One region of the Anoxybacillus sp. EFIL genome, then DNA from elsewhere that is predicted to be linked to it. Evidence: riboswitches for the same ligand, from Rfam matches in the RefSeq annotation. Region 1 holds a riboswitch; each other region holds the start of a gene.
What was found. A riboswitch is a leader RNA that binds a small molecule or an ion and turns the genes downstream of it on or off. The one in region 1 is predicted to bind thiamine pyrophosphate.
Positions count from the first base shown of each region.

Region 2: it holds a riboswitch for thiamine pyrophosphate, as region 1 does, so the genes downstream of both, tenA (thiaminase II) here and thiC (phosphomethylpyrimidine synthase ThiC) in region 1, are expected to answer to the same signal.
Region 3: it holds a riboswitch for thiamine pyrophosphate, as region 1 does, so the genes downstream of both, thiM (hydroxyethylthiazole kinase) here and thiC (phosphomethylpyrimidine synthase ThiC) in region 1, are expected to answer to the same signal.

Region 1 covers NZ_SDLH01000005.1:18,211-21,493, forward strand. Annotated here, with positions in the region: gene thiC (phosphomethylpyrimidine synthase ThiC) at 1-1,315, opposite strand, end outside; TPP riboswitch at 1,423-1,537, opposite strand; gene ES017_RS09010 (PH domain-containing protein) at 1,673-2,125, shown strand; gene ES017_RS09015 (PH domain-containing protein) at 2,115-3,283, shown strand, end outside.
Region 2 covers NZ_SDLH01000010.1:50,933-54,215, forward strand. Annotated here, with positions in the region: gene ES017_RS13245 (ABC transporter ATP-binding protein) at 1-828, opposite strand, end outside; gene ES017_RS13250 (ECF transporter S component) at 832-1,422, opposite strand; gene tenA (thiaminase II) at 1,397-2,092, opposite strand; TPP riboswitch at 2,182-2,289, opposite strand; gene ES017_RS13260 (class I SAM-dependent rRNA methyltransferase) at 2,423-3,283, shown strand, end outside.
Region 3 covers NZ_SDLH01000008.1:70,866-74,148, forward strand. Annotated here, with positions in the region: gene ES017_RS11975 (ABC transporter ATP-binding protein) at 1-164, shown strand, start outside; gene ES017_RS11980 (histidine phosphatase family protein) at 216-842, shown strand; gene ES017_RS11985 (thermonuclease family protein) at 839-1,366, shown strand; partial or broken gene ES017_RS11990 (hydroxylamine reductase) at 1,397-1,639, opposite strand; TPP riboswitch at 1,697-1,812, shown strand; gene thiM (hydroxyethylthiazole kinase) at 1,873-2,664, shown strand; gene thiE (thiamine phosphate synthase) at 2,666-3,283, shown strand, end outside.

The sequences.
Region 1 (3,283 bases):
GTTCTTTCGGAGTAACATAACAAAGCATCGCCGTGCCGTACCACCCAATGATTGCTGCACCGATAGCTGAGGTGATATGGTCATAACCTGGTGCAATGTCAGTAGTTATTGGACCTAATGTATAAAAAGGTGCCCCGTGACAAATTTCTATTTGTTTGTCGACATTTTCTTTAATTTTATGCATTGGAATATGTCCCGGACCTTCAATCATGACTTGAACATCATGCTCCCAAGCAATTTTTGTCAATTCTCCAAGTGTTTGCAGCTCGGCAAATTGAGCTTCGTCGTTTGCATCCGCAATCGAACCAGGGCGCAATCCGTCCCCAAGTGAAATAGCGATATCGTAAGTTTTTAAAATCTCACAAATCTCCTCAAAATGAGTGTATAAAAAGTTTTCTTCGTGATGTGCTAAGCACCATTGCGCCATAATGGAACCACCGCGAGAAACGATCCCCGTCGTGCGATTGACTGTTAAAGGAATGTAACGAAGTAATACGCCAGCATGAATAGTAAAATAGTCGACCCCTTGTTCTGCTTGTTCGATTAATGTTTCACGATAAACGTCCCATGATAAATGTTCGACAACTCCATTGACTTTTTCTAATGCTTGATAAATAGGGACAGTACCAATTGGAACAGGAGAATTGCGAATAATATATTCTCGAGTCTCGTGTATATGTTTTCCTGTTGATAAATCCATGACAGTATCAGCGCCCCAGCGGATCGCCCAAAGCATTTTTTCAACTTCTTCTTCTAAGGAAGAGGTGACAGCTGAATTTCCGATATTTGCGTTAATTTTCACGTGGAATTTACTTCCTATAATCATCGGTTCACTTTCAGGGTGGTTAATATTAGCTGGGATAATTGCTCTTCCTGCCGCCACCTCTTGACGAACAAATTCGGGATCCATTTGTTCGCGAATTGCGACAAACTCCATTTCAGGTGTAATGATCCCTCGTTTTGCATAGTGCATTTGTGTAACCGTTTTTCCTTTTTTCGCGCGCATCGGTTTGCGTTGAAAAGGTAAGTTCGCATTAGGAAACCTTCCTTCATACTTTTCGACATCGCCGCGTTCGACTATCCATTCTTCTCTTAACGTTGGCAATCCTTTATGAATATTCGGTTCAAAAAGTGGATCGGTGTACGGTCCGCTTGTATCATAAACGCGAATCGCCCCATTTTCTAATATTGTTGTTTCTGTTTTTGTTGGCGACAGTTGAATTTCACGCATCGGAACACAAACATCTTTTCGACTTCCTTGCACGTACACTTTTTTACTTGAGGGAAATAACATGTTGGAAAATAAATTGTTCATTCTTATTCGCTCCTTTTCATTTTTTAATAGGAGCAATGCCAACACGTAAAAAAATCAGGTTCCATAAAAAGAACCTGATTTTGTCCGCAAATAGTACAAGCGAATGACACTCGCACCATCTACTTCCCTACGCTGGCATCACCCAGATCAGGTTCAAAGGGTCAAAGAACTTTTGCGCGTCCTTCTCTCAGTCCAAGCTATTGGACACCCCTAGTAGATGCAAAATTATGAACTTTAAAAATAATCTAGCATATGATAAAAATATTGTAAAGTATATATATTCGAAAATATACTTGATGGTGTTTGTATTTTAGAAGTAGCGGTAATGGAGGCATTGAAGGAGAGGGGATAAGAAACATGGAAAACGTACTTTCTGAACGGGCCGTGTTGATGTGGCGAATGTATGAAGTTATTCGTTTATTTATTTTTCTTCTCTTATACGTGATTGTTCATTTTTTCGTTCCTATGTGGGTTGTTTTGGGACTCGTTTGCTTATGGATTGCTGATGCGATTTTGTTTGTTTTTTTCGTTCCGCGCTGGAAATGGGAACGCTGGCGATATATCATTCGTGATCGAGAAATTGAACTCGAGCACGGGGTATGGATTCGAAAGCGTACGCTTATTCCCATCCATCGCGTTCAACATGTTGATGTAAAGCAAGGTCCGTTAGCACGAAGGCAAAAACTGGCTTCACTTTACATTTATACAGCGGCAACTGCGCACGAAATTCCATTTCTTGATGAACAAGAAGCAGAGAAGTTGCGTTACTACATTTCCTCTTTAGTGAAGGAAGATGAAAATGATGCATGAAAAGAAACGGTTGCATCCGATTGCGATTGTTATTTATATAGTTAAGCGGTTAAAGCAAGGACCGTTTTTGGCGCTTGCGTTACTTCTAGCAATAAAAAAGAAAACAGGTGATCCTTTCGTTGATTGGATGCCTTTGTTTTTATTTCTTTTTTATGCTATGCTCGCTGGGTATATGTCGTGGCGGCGATTTACATATCGTTTACAAGAAAATGACATGTATATTGAACAAGGGATATTTGTAAAAAAGAAACGGTATATTCCATTTGATCGTATTCAAGGTATTTCACATTCGTCAGGGGTGTTACAGCGGCTTGTAGGTGTTGTGCAAGTACATATTGAAACAGCTGGCAGGCAAATGGATGAACCAGAAGTAATACTTTCAGCGGTTTCCATAGAAGAAGCAAAGCAAATAGAGCGAGCGGTGCATCACAAAAAACGAGAAAACATATTTATAGAAATAGAAGATAAGACGGATGCCATATTTACACTTCGTTTTCGCGACGTATTGTTTTTATCTATCACAAGTGGTGGTGCTTTTGGAGTCATTGCAGCGATTGGTGCATTTTTTTCTGAGTTTGATGATTTCATTCCGTTTGAACGGCTAAACATATTTTTTCGCGCTGACGATACAGCTTCTACACTTGTCTTTTTGCTTGTCGTTTTTATGATCGCTTACGTGTTGTCTGTGATCGGTCATCTTTTTCGCTATATGAATTTTACGGTTGTCAAACAAAACAAAACGATAACGATAACAACAGGATTGCTGCAAAAAAAGAGCATTTCTACATCGATTGAGCGCGTTCAAGCCATTGCAGTGAAGGAAAGTCCGATTCGGTACTTGTTCGGTTATGTTTCTGTTCACCTTATTCATGCCGGAGGGGCACTTGATGATGGAAAACATGGCAGTCTCGTGTTGTTTCCGCTTGTTCGTCAAAATGAAGTCGTGTCTCTCGTTGCGACGTGCTTTCCTAAATATCGTTTGCACAATTCGTTCCGGTCGCTATGTACACGTGCCCGTTGGCGCTATATGTTGAGGTCGCTCTATATGGTTATGCTCATTCCGATCATCACAATCGTATTTTTTCAGCGATTTGAAACGCTCCTTCTCCTTTTGCCCGCAGTATATGTCGGCTATCGAAGTTATAAGCGAGCGGGAGT
Region 2 (3,283 bases), on a different contig from region 1:
GACTGTGATTTTTTCTTCTTTTTGTCGAAAACCGCGGAGCGACTGCACATGTAAAAGCACGTCTGACGGATGATACGGCTGCTGCGCTGTTTTTGGCTTTTCGTACATCTCCCACACTTCTGGATACCAAATGCCTTGTTCGGCAATAAACGAACGATACGTCGAAAATATATGATCCGTTGGGCCATCGGCAATCATTTCACCACATTCGTTAAACAAAATGATGCGCTCAACAAAATCGAGAATATGATCAATTTTATGCTCAACGATAACAACTGTTCGGTCGTCCGCTACTTCTTTTAACGTTTCCCATACTGCTTTTGTTCCTTCTTCATCGAGAAGCGCTGTCGGTTCATCTAAAAATAACACATCCGGGTCAAGCGCCAAGACAGAGGCAATCGCTAACCGCTGTTTCATTCCTCCCGATAACGTTTGAATCGGCACATGAACGTGCGGAAGACGAAGGCGCACGCGTTGAAGAACGCGCTCGATTTTTTCTTTCATCTCCGCACGTGGCACACCGAGATTTTCAAGGACAAACGCAATTTCTTCATCGACGTACGGCATGCAAAACTGCGCATCCGGATCTTGAAACACATAGCCGACTTGCTTTGGAATATGAAGCGCTTTTGCTTTCATCGGCACATCGATCGAGCGTGGAATAATGCCCGCCATCACTTGTAATAACGTCGATTTTCCACACCCTGATGGACCTAAAAGCAACACTTTTTCTCCTTTTTTGATCGAAAGCGATACATCGGTAAATAACCGTTTTTCCGCCCCCGGAAACTTTAACCGCAATTGTTCAATGTGTATCAACGATGTCACCTTCTATTTATCAAGCGAGTCGTAATCTTCTTTTGTCGTCGGGCGCAACAGTTGCGTCACACCTGTCGCTTCGAGCGCTTTGACAAGCGAATAAGCAAATACCCCCGCAATGATGATCGCTCCAACGAAACGCGCACCGATAAATAACGTTAAATTCCACCACGCTAATTGATCGATATATCCTTTGTAAAAATCAACTACTAACGAAGCGATGGTTGAACCGACGGCAGCAAGCGACACAACCGCCACGTCGAAACGTTTATAACGGAAAGCGGCGAAAACAAGCTCAGCGAGCAATCCTTGCACAAAACCGTAAAATAACACTTCTAGTCCCCACTCAGATCCAGCTAAAAACTCCCCTGAGGCGGCAGCGACTTCCGCAAGCAACGCCACTCCTGGCTTACGAATCAACAAATATGCCACTGTCGCAGCAATAAACCACATGCCATAAATAAGCTGATCGAGATGAAGCCCAAGCGGTTTCACCGCATAGTAAAGCGGTCCCCACACTTTATACACAATCCCAAACACAATCGCTACAACAACGGTCGTTAATACGTCTGTTAATTTAAGCCCTTTCGTTTGCATAAACATCCTCCTCTTCCATTGGCCAACGTTCTAATTTGTACGCCATGTCCCAAAATAAATATTCATACTGACTGCTGGTCCAAAAATGTTGCTTCATTCGCTCCAACTCTTTTTCACTTACTGTTTTCGCTATGTCGTTTAAGCGCGCAATTTGTTGTTCGACAAGCTGTCTAAACCAATCGGAGCCGTACGCTTCGATCCATTTCGCATAAATTGGATGATTCGGCTTACAATGCTTCAACCTCTCGCCAATTTCGTAATATAACCAATAGCACGGTAAAATGGCCGCTAACACATCACCAAAGTGCCCCGCAAACGCTGCCCGATACATATGTGACGTGTATGCATACGCGGTTGGGGCGGGAACAAATGACGCCTTTTCTTCTTCTGTAATGCCGAGCTCTTTCATAAACGTTTCATGTAAATGAAGCTCAGCTTCATACGTATTTTGCGCATGATTCGCCATGCTTGCGGTCGTTTGTAAATCGTCAGCCATCGCCCCGCCAAGCGCTTGCACTTTCGCAAAGTGTGTCAAATAATATGAATCTTGTAATACATAATACCGAAAACAACGTAAATCTAGCGTTCCTTCTCCTAGCTCTGTCACAAACGGATGTTGAAAACTCGCTTCCCAAATCGGATCGACAGCTTTGCGCAACTGTTCTGAAAACAACATTTCCTCTCCCCCTCATGAAAAATAAAAAACCACTTTCTTTGCGCAAAGAAAGTGGTTTGTAAACGATGGAAATTGGCATATAGACACACTTCGCACCGTCTCCACTTCCCTACGCTGGTATGATCCAGATCAGGTTCTAAGGGTCTCAAAGGCACACTTTGATCTCAGCCTATCTAAAGGCCCCCCTAGTGGAATGCATTTGCGTTATTCACTTTGTCACTAATATTAGCATATTTCATTGTTTTGTCAAATATTTTTCTCCATTATTTGCGCACATCGTGTTCTTCCTGTATGCTAAAGTAGCGAATATATAGTTCAGGAGTGGAATGTATGGCGAATGTATTTTTAAAACGAAAAAGAAAAAAGCGGCTCGAGCTTGGACATCCGTGGGTGTTTCAAAGCGAAGTTGACTATATTGAGGGGGACGTTGAACCAGGTGATTTCGTCAACGTATATAACCATCAACGTCATTTTTTAGCGAAAGGGTACATTAACCCGAAATCACAAATGATCGTGCGCGTGTTAACGCAAAATCCAAATGATGAATTAAATGCGCAATTTTTTATGAATCGCATTCGGCAAGCGTGGGCGTATCGCGAGCGCATGATTCCGGGCGTTCGTTCATGTCGCGCCATTTATGGAGAAGCGGATTTTTTACCTGGGCTCATCGTCGATAAATACGAAGATGTGCTCGTTGTCCAAATTTTATCGCTCGGCATGGAAAAAAGAAAAGAATGGATTTTACAAGCGCTTCTTGACGTCTTTCAGCCGAAAGCCATTTATTTGCGCAACGACGTCCACGTGCGTGAATTAGAGGGGCTGAAACAAGAAAAAGGATTTTGGTACGGCACGTGCGATACGAACGTACAAATTGAAGAAAATGGCGTGAAATATATTGTCGACATTGAAAACGGGCAAAAAACAGGGTTTTTCTTCGATCAGCGCCAAAATCGTGCCGCGATCAAGCCGCTCATTACAAGCGAATCGACTGTGCTCGATTGTTTTACGCATACCGGCTCATTTATGTTAAACGCCTGCTTATACGGGGCAAAACATGTGACCGCTGTCGACATTTCTGAACATGCGATTGAAACGGCAAAAAGAAACGCTGAGCTAAACGGATTTACAAACGTCGATTTCGTCGTGGCGAATGCGTTTGATTATTTAAGAGAGTGTGTACAAAAGGGGAAA
Region 3 (3,283 bases), on a different contig from region 1:
TTTCGACACATATGTTGTCGATCGTGGAAGAAATTGCAGATGCTGTTGCGTTTATTCATCAAGGACAAATGCTCGTATATGATTCGGTTTCTACACTTTGCCAAGATGGGCAATCGTTAGAGTCTATATTTTTTGCACAACTTTCACAACATATGGCATACTGAAAAAGTAAGCGAACATAGCTTACTTTTTTTCGTTTGGAGGGGGAATGTAACATGTTAAAATTATACGTCATTCGTCATGCAGAAACAGAGTGGAATGCACAACAACGCATGCAAGGATGGAAAGATTCATCTTTAACTGAAACAGGAAGAAAACATGCGACACTTTTACAGGAACGCTTACGTACTGTCCCGTTTACGGCTCTGTATTGTAGCCCGAGCGATCGAACAAAAGAAACGGCTCAAATTGTTTTAGGACAACGTGACGTACCAATGTATTTCGATGAACGCTTACGTGAAATTCATTTAGGTCATTGGGAAGGAAAAACGATTGCCGAAATTGCTCAAACAGATGAACGAAATCATTATTATTTTTATCATGAACCACATGCATACAATCCGATCGTTGGAGAAACGTTTCTTGATGTGCAACGTCGAGCTGTCGCTGCCATTCAGCATATTGCTGATACTCATTCAGAAGGTCATATTCTTGTCGTGACACATGGCGTCGTTATTCGTACGCTCCTTGTATATTGGAAACAGCAACCGCTCGCACAGTTATGGGAAAATAGCCGCGTATATGGTACGAGTGTGACTATCGTTTCGTTCGATGGAAAACAGTGGACTTTGGAATGTGAGTCAAATATTTCGCACCTTGAAGGTGAGATGATACGAGGATGAAAAAATGGTTTGTTCTTTTTGTATTCATTTTCCTTATTCACGGTTGTGTACAGCAAAATAAAGGAACGACGTTTGTTACGACAGTACAATATGTTGTTGATGGGGATACAATTAAAATAAAAAAAGATGGAGAGATTGTAACGGTTCGTCTATTAAACATTGACACGCCAGAAACGTATCGCGAAAAACAGGCGTATGGTGAAGAAGCAAAGCAATTTGCTAAAGATGTCCTTCTTCACAAAAAAGTGACGGTCGAATTAAGTGCGAAAGAACAACCGTATGATCGCTACGGTCGATTGCTTGCGTACATATGGTTGGAGGATGGAACTTTGTATCAAGAAAAAATTGTACAAGAAGGGCTGGCACGTGTTGCTTATGTGTTTGAGCCGGATGTAAAATATGCAAAAAAATTGTATAAAGCACAAGGGGAAGCAAAAAAAGCGAAAAAGCGCATTTGGAGTGTGGATGGATACGTAACAGAAGAAGGATTTAATATGAGCGTATGGTTAGATCAAGCTTCGTAAATGGGAAAAGGGCTGGATGAAACAGCCCTTTTAATGTGCTAACATGGCTTGCATATCTTCTTCTACATCGCGGATAAGTTTGAGACCGAACATATCTTGTAGGACGCTTAACACACCTTCCGAAATGAAGTGTGGTGCTTTCGGTCCAATTCGAATGTCTTGAATGCCTAAACTAAACAATCCGAGTAAGATGGCAACTGCTTTTTGTTCAAACCATGAAAGGACGATGCTAACAGGCAGTTCATTCACTTCACAGCCAAACGCTTCTGCAAGTTGTTCTATATTGAATAATGAGAAAAAATGTATTAAAATGAAAGAAAATTAAATGAGTCACACTACTAGGGGTGCCGGATGGCGATGGCTGAGAGGAAAACGCGCAATCAGTTTTCCGACCCTTTGAACCTGATCTGGTTTGTACCAGCGGAGGGAAGTAGGCTATGTTTTGTCAATGTAAACTAGTCGATTCTTTCCGACTAGTTTTTATTTTTTATAGGGGGGAATGAACGATGAATGTTGGACAATGGTTAACGCGCGTGAGAAAGGAGTCACCACTTGTACATAATATGACAAATGTGGTGGTGACCAATTTTGTTGCTAACGGTTTACTTGCGATAGGCGCATCTCCTGTCATGGCGTATGCTAAAGAAGAAGTAGCTGATATGGTGCGCTTGGCACGTGCGCTTGTATTGAATATCGGCACATTAAATGAAACAGACGTAGAAGCGATGTTGATTGCTGGAAAAGCGGCAAATGAAGCAAACGTCCCTGTTGTTTTTGATCCCGTTGGGGCGGGAGCGACAGCGTATCGCACGGAAACAGCAAGACGTATATTGAATGAAGTAAACATTTCTATTTTGCGTGGAAATGCATCAGAAATCGCAAGCGTTGCTGGAGAACAAGTACGTACAAAAGGGGTAGATGCAGGAGACGTTCAAGGTGATCTCGTGCACGTCGCTAAAAAAGTAGCACGTATGTTTCACTGTGTAGTCGTTGTAACTGGGAAAAATGATATAGTGACAGATGGAGAACACGTAACGATCGTTTCAAACGGCGATGCGATGTTGACAAAAGTAACCGGGACAGGTTGCTTATTAAGTGCAGTATTAGGCGCATTTGCTAGTGTAGGAGAAAACATGGTAGAATCATCTGTCGCTGCGCTCGCTTATTACGGTGTAGCAGCTGAAAAAGCAGCCAAACAAGCGCAAGCACCTGGTTCTTTTCAGCTTGCATTTCTGAATGCTTTATACGAAACGAGCGCAGAAGAAGTAGATGAATACGCACACATTCGAGGGGAATAAAATGATGAAACAAAAACTATCTTTATACTTTGTGATGGGGAGCGTCGATTGTACGAAAGATCCACTCGCCGTGCTTGATGAAGCGATCGAAGGTGGCATTACGATGTTTCAGTTTCGGGAAAAAGGAAAAGGGGCACTGACAGGAGTTGAAAAATATCGTTTAGCTGAGAAATTGTTTGAGCGATGTCTTGCTCACAACATTCCTTTTATTGTAAATGATGATGTTGATTTAGCGCTTGCCTTACAGGCAGATGGGGTTCATGTCGGACAAGAAGACGAGGCAGCTGAACGTGTTCGTGATCGAATAGGGGATCGCTATTTAGGGGTATCTGTGCACAACTTGAATGAAGTGAAACAAGCGCTTTCTGCTCGTGCCGATTATGTTGGCTTAGGTCCGATTTTCCCAACTGTTTCAAAAAAAGATGCAAAACAAGCATGTGGATTGGCAATGATTAAGCACATTCGCGCACATGAAAAACACGTTCCGCTTGTGGCAATCGGTGGGATTACACAACAAACAGCAAAACAAGTCATTGAGGCGGGGGCAGACGGAATCGCTGTCATTTCGGCCATTTGCCGTGCCGAACAAATTCGGGAACAAACAAAGCGGCTATATGAG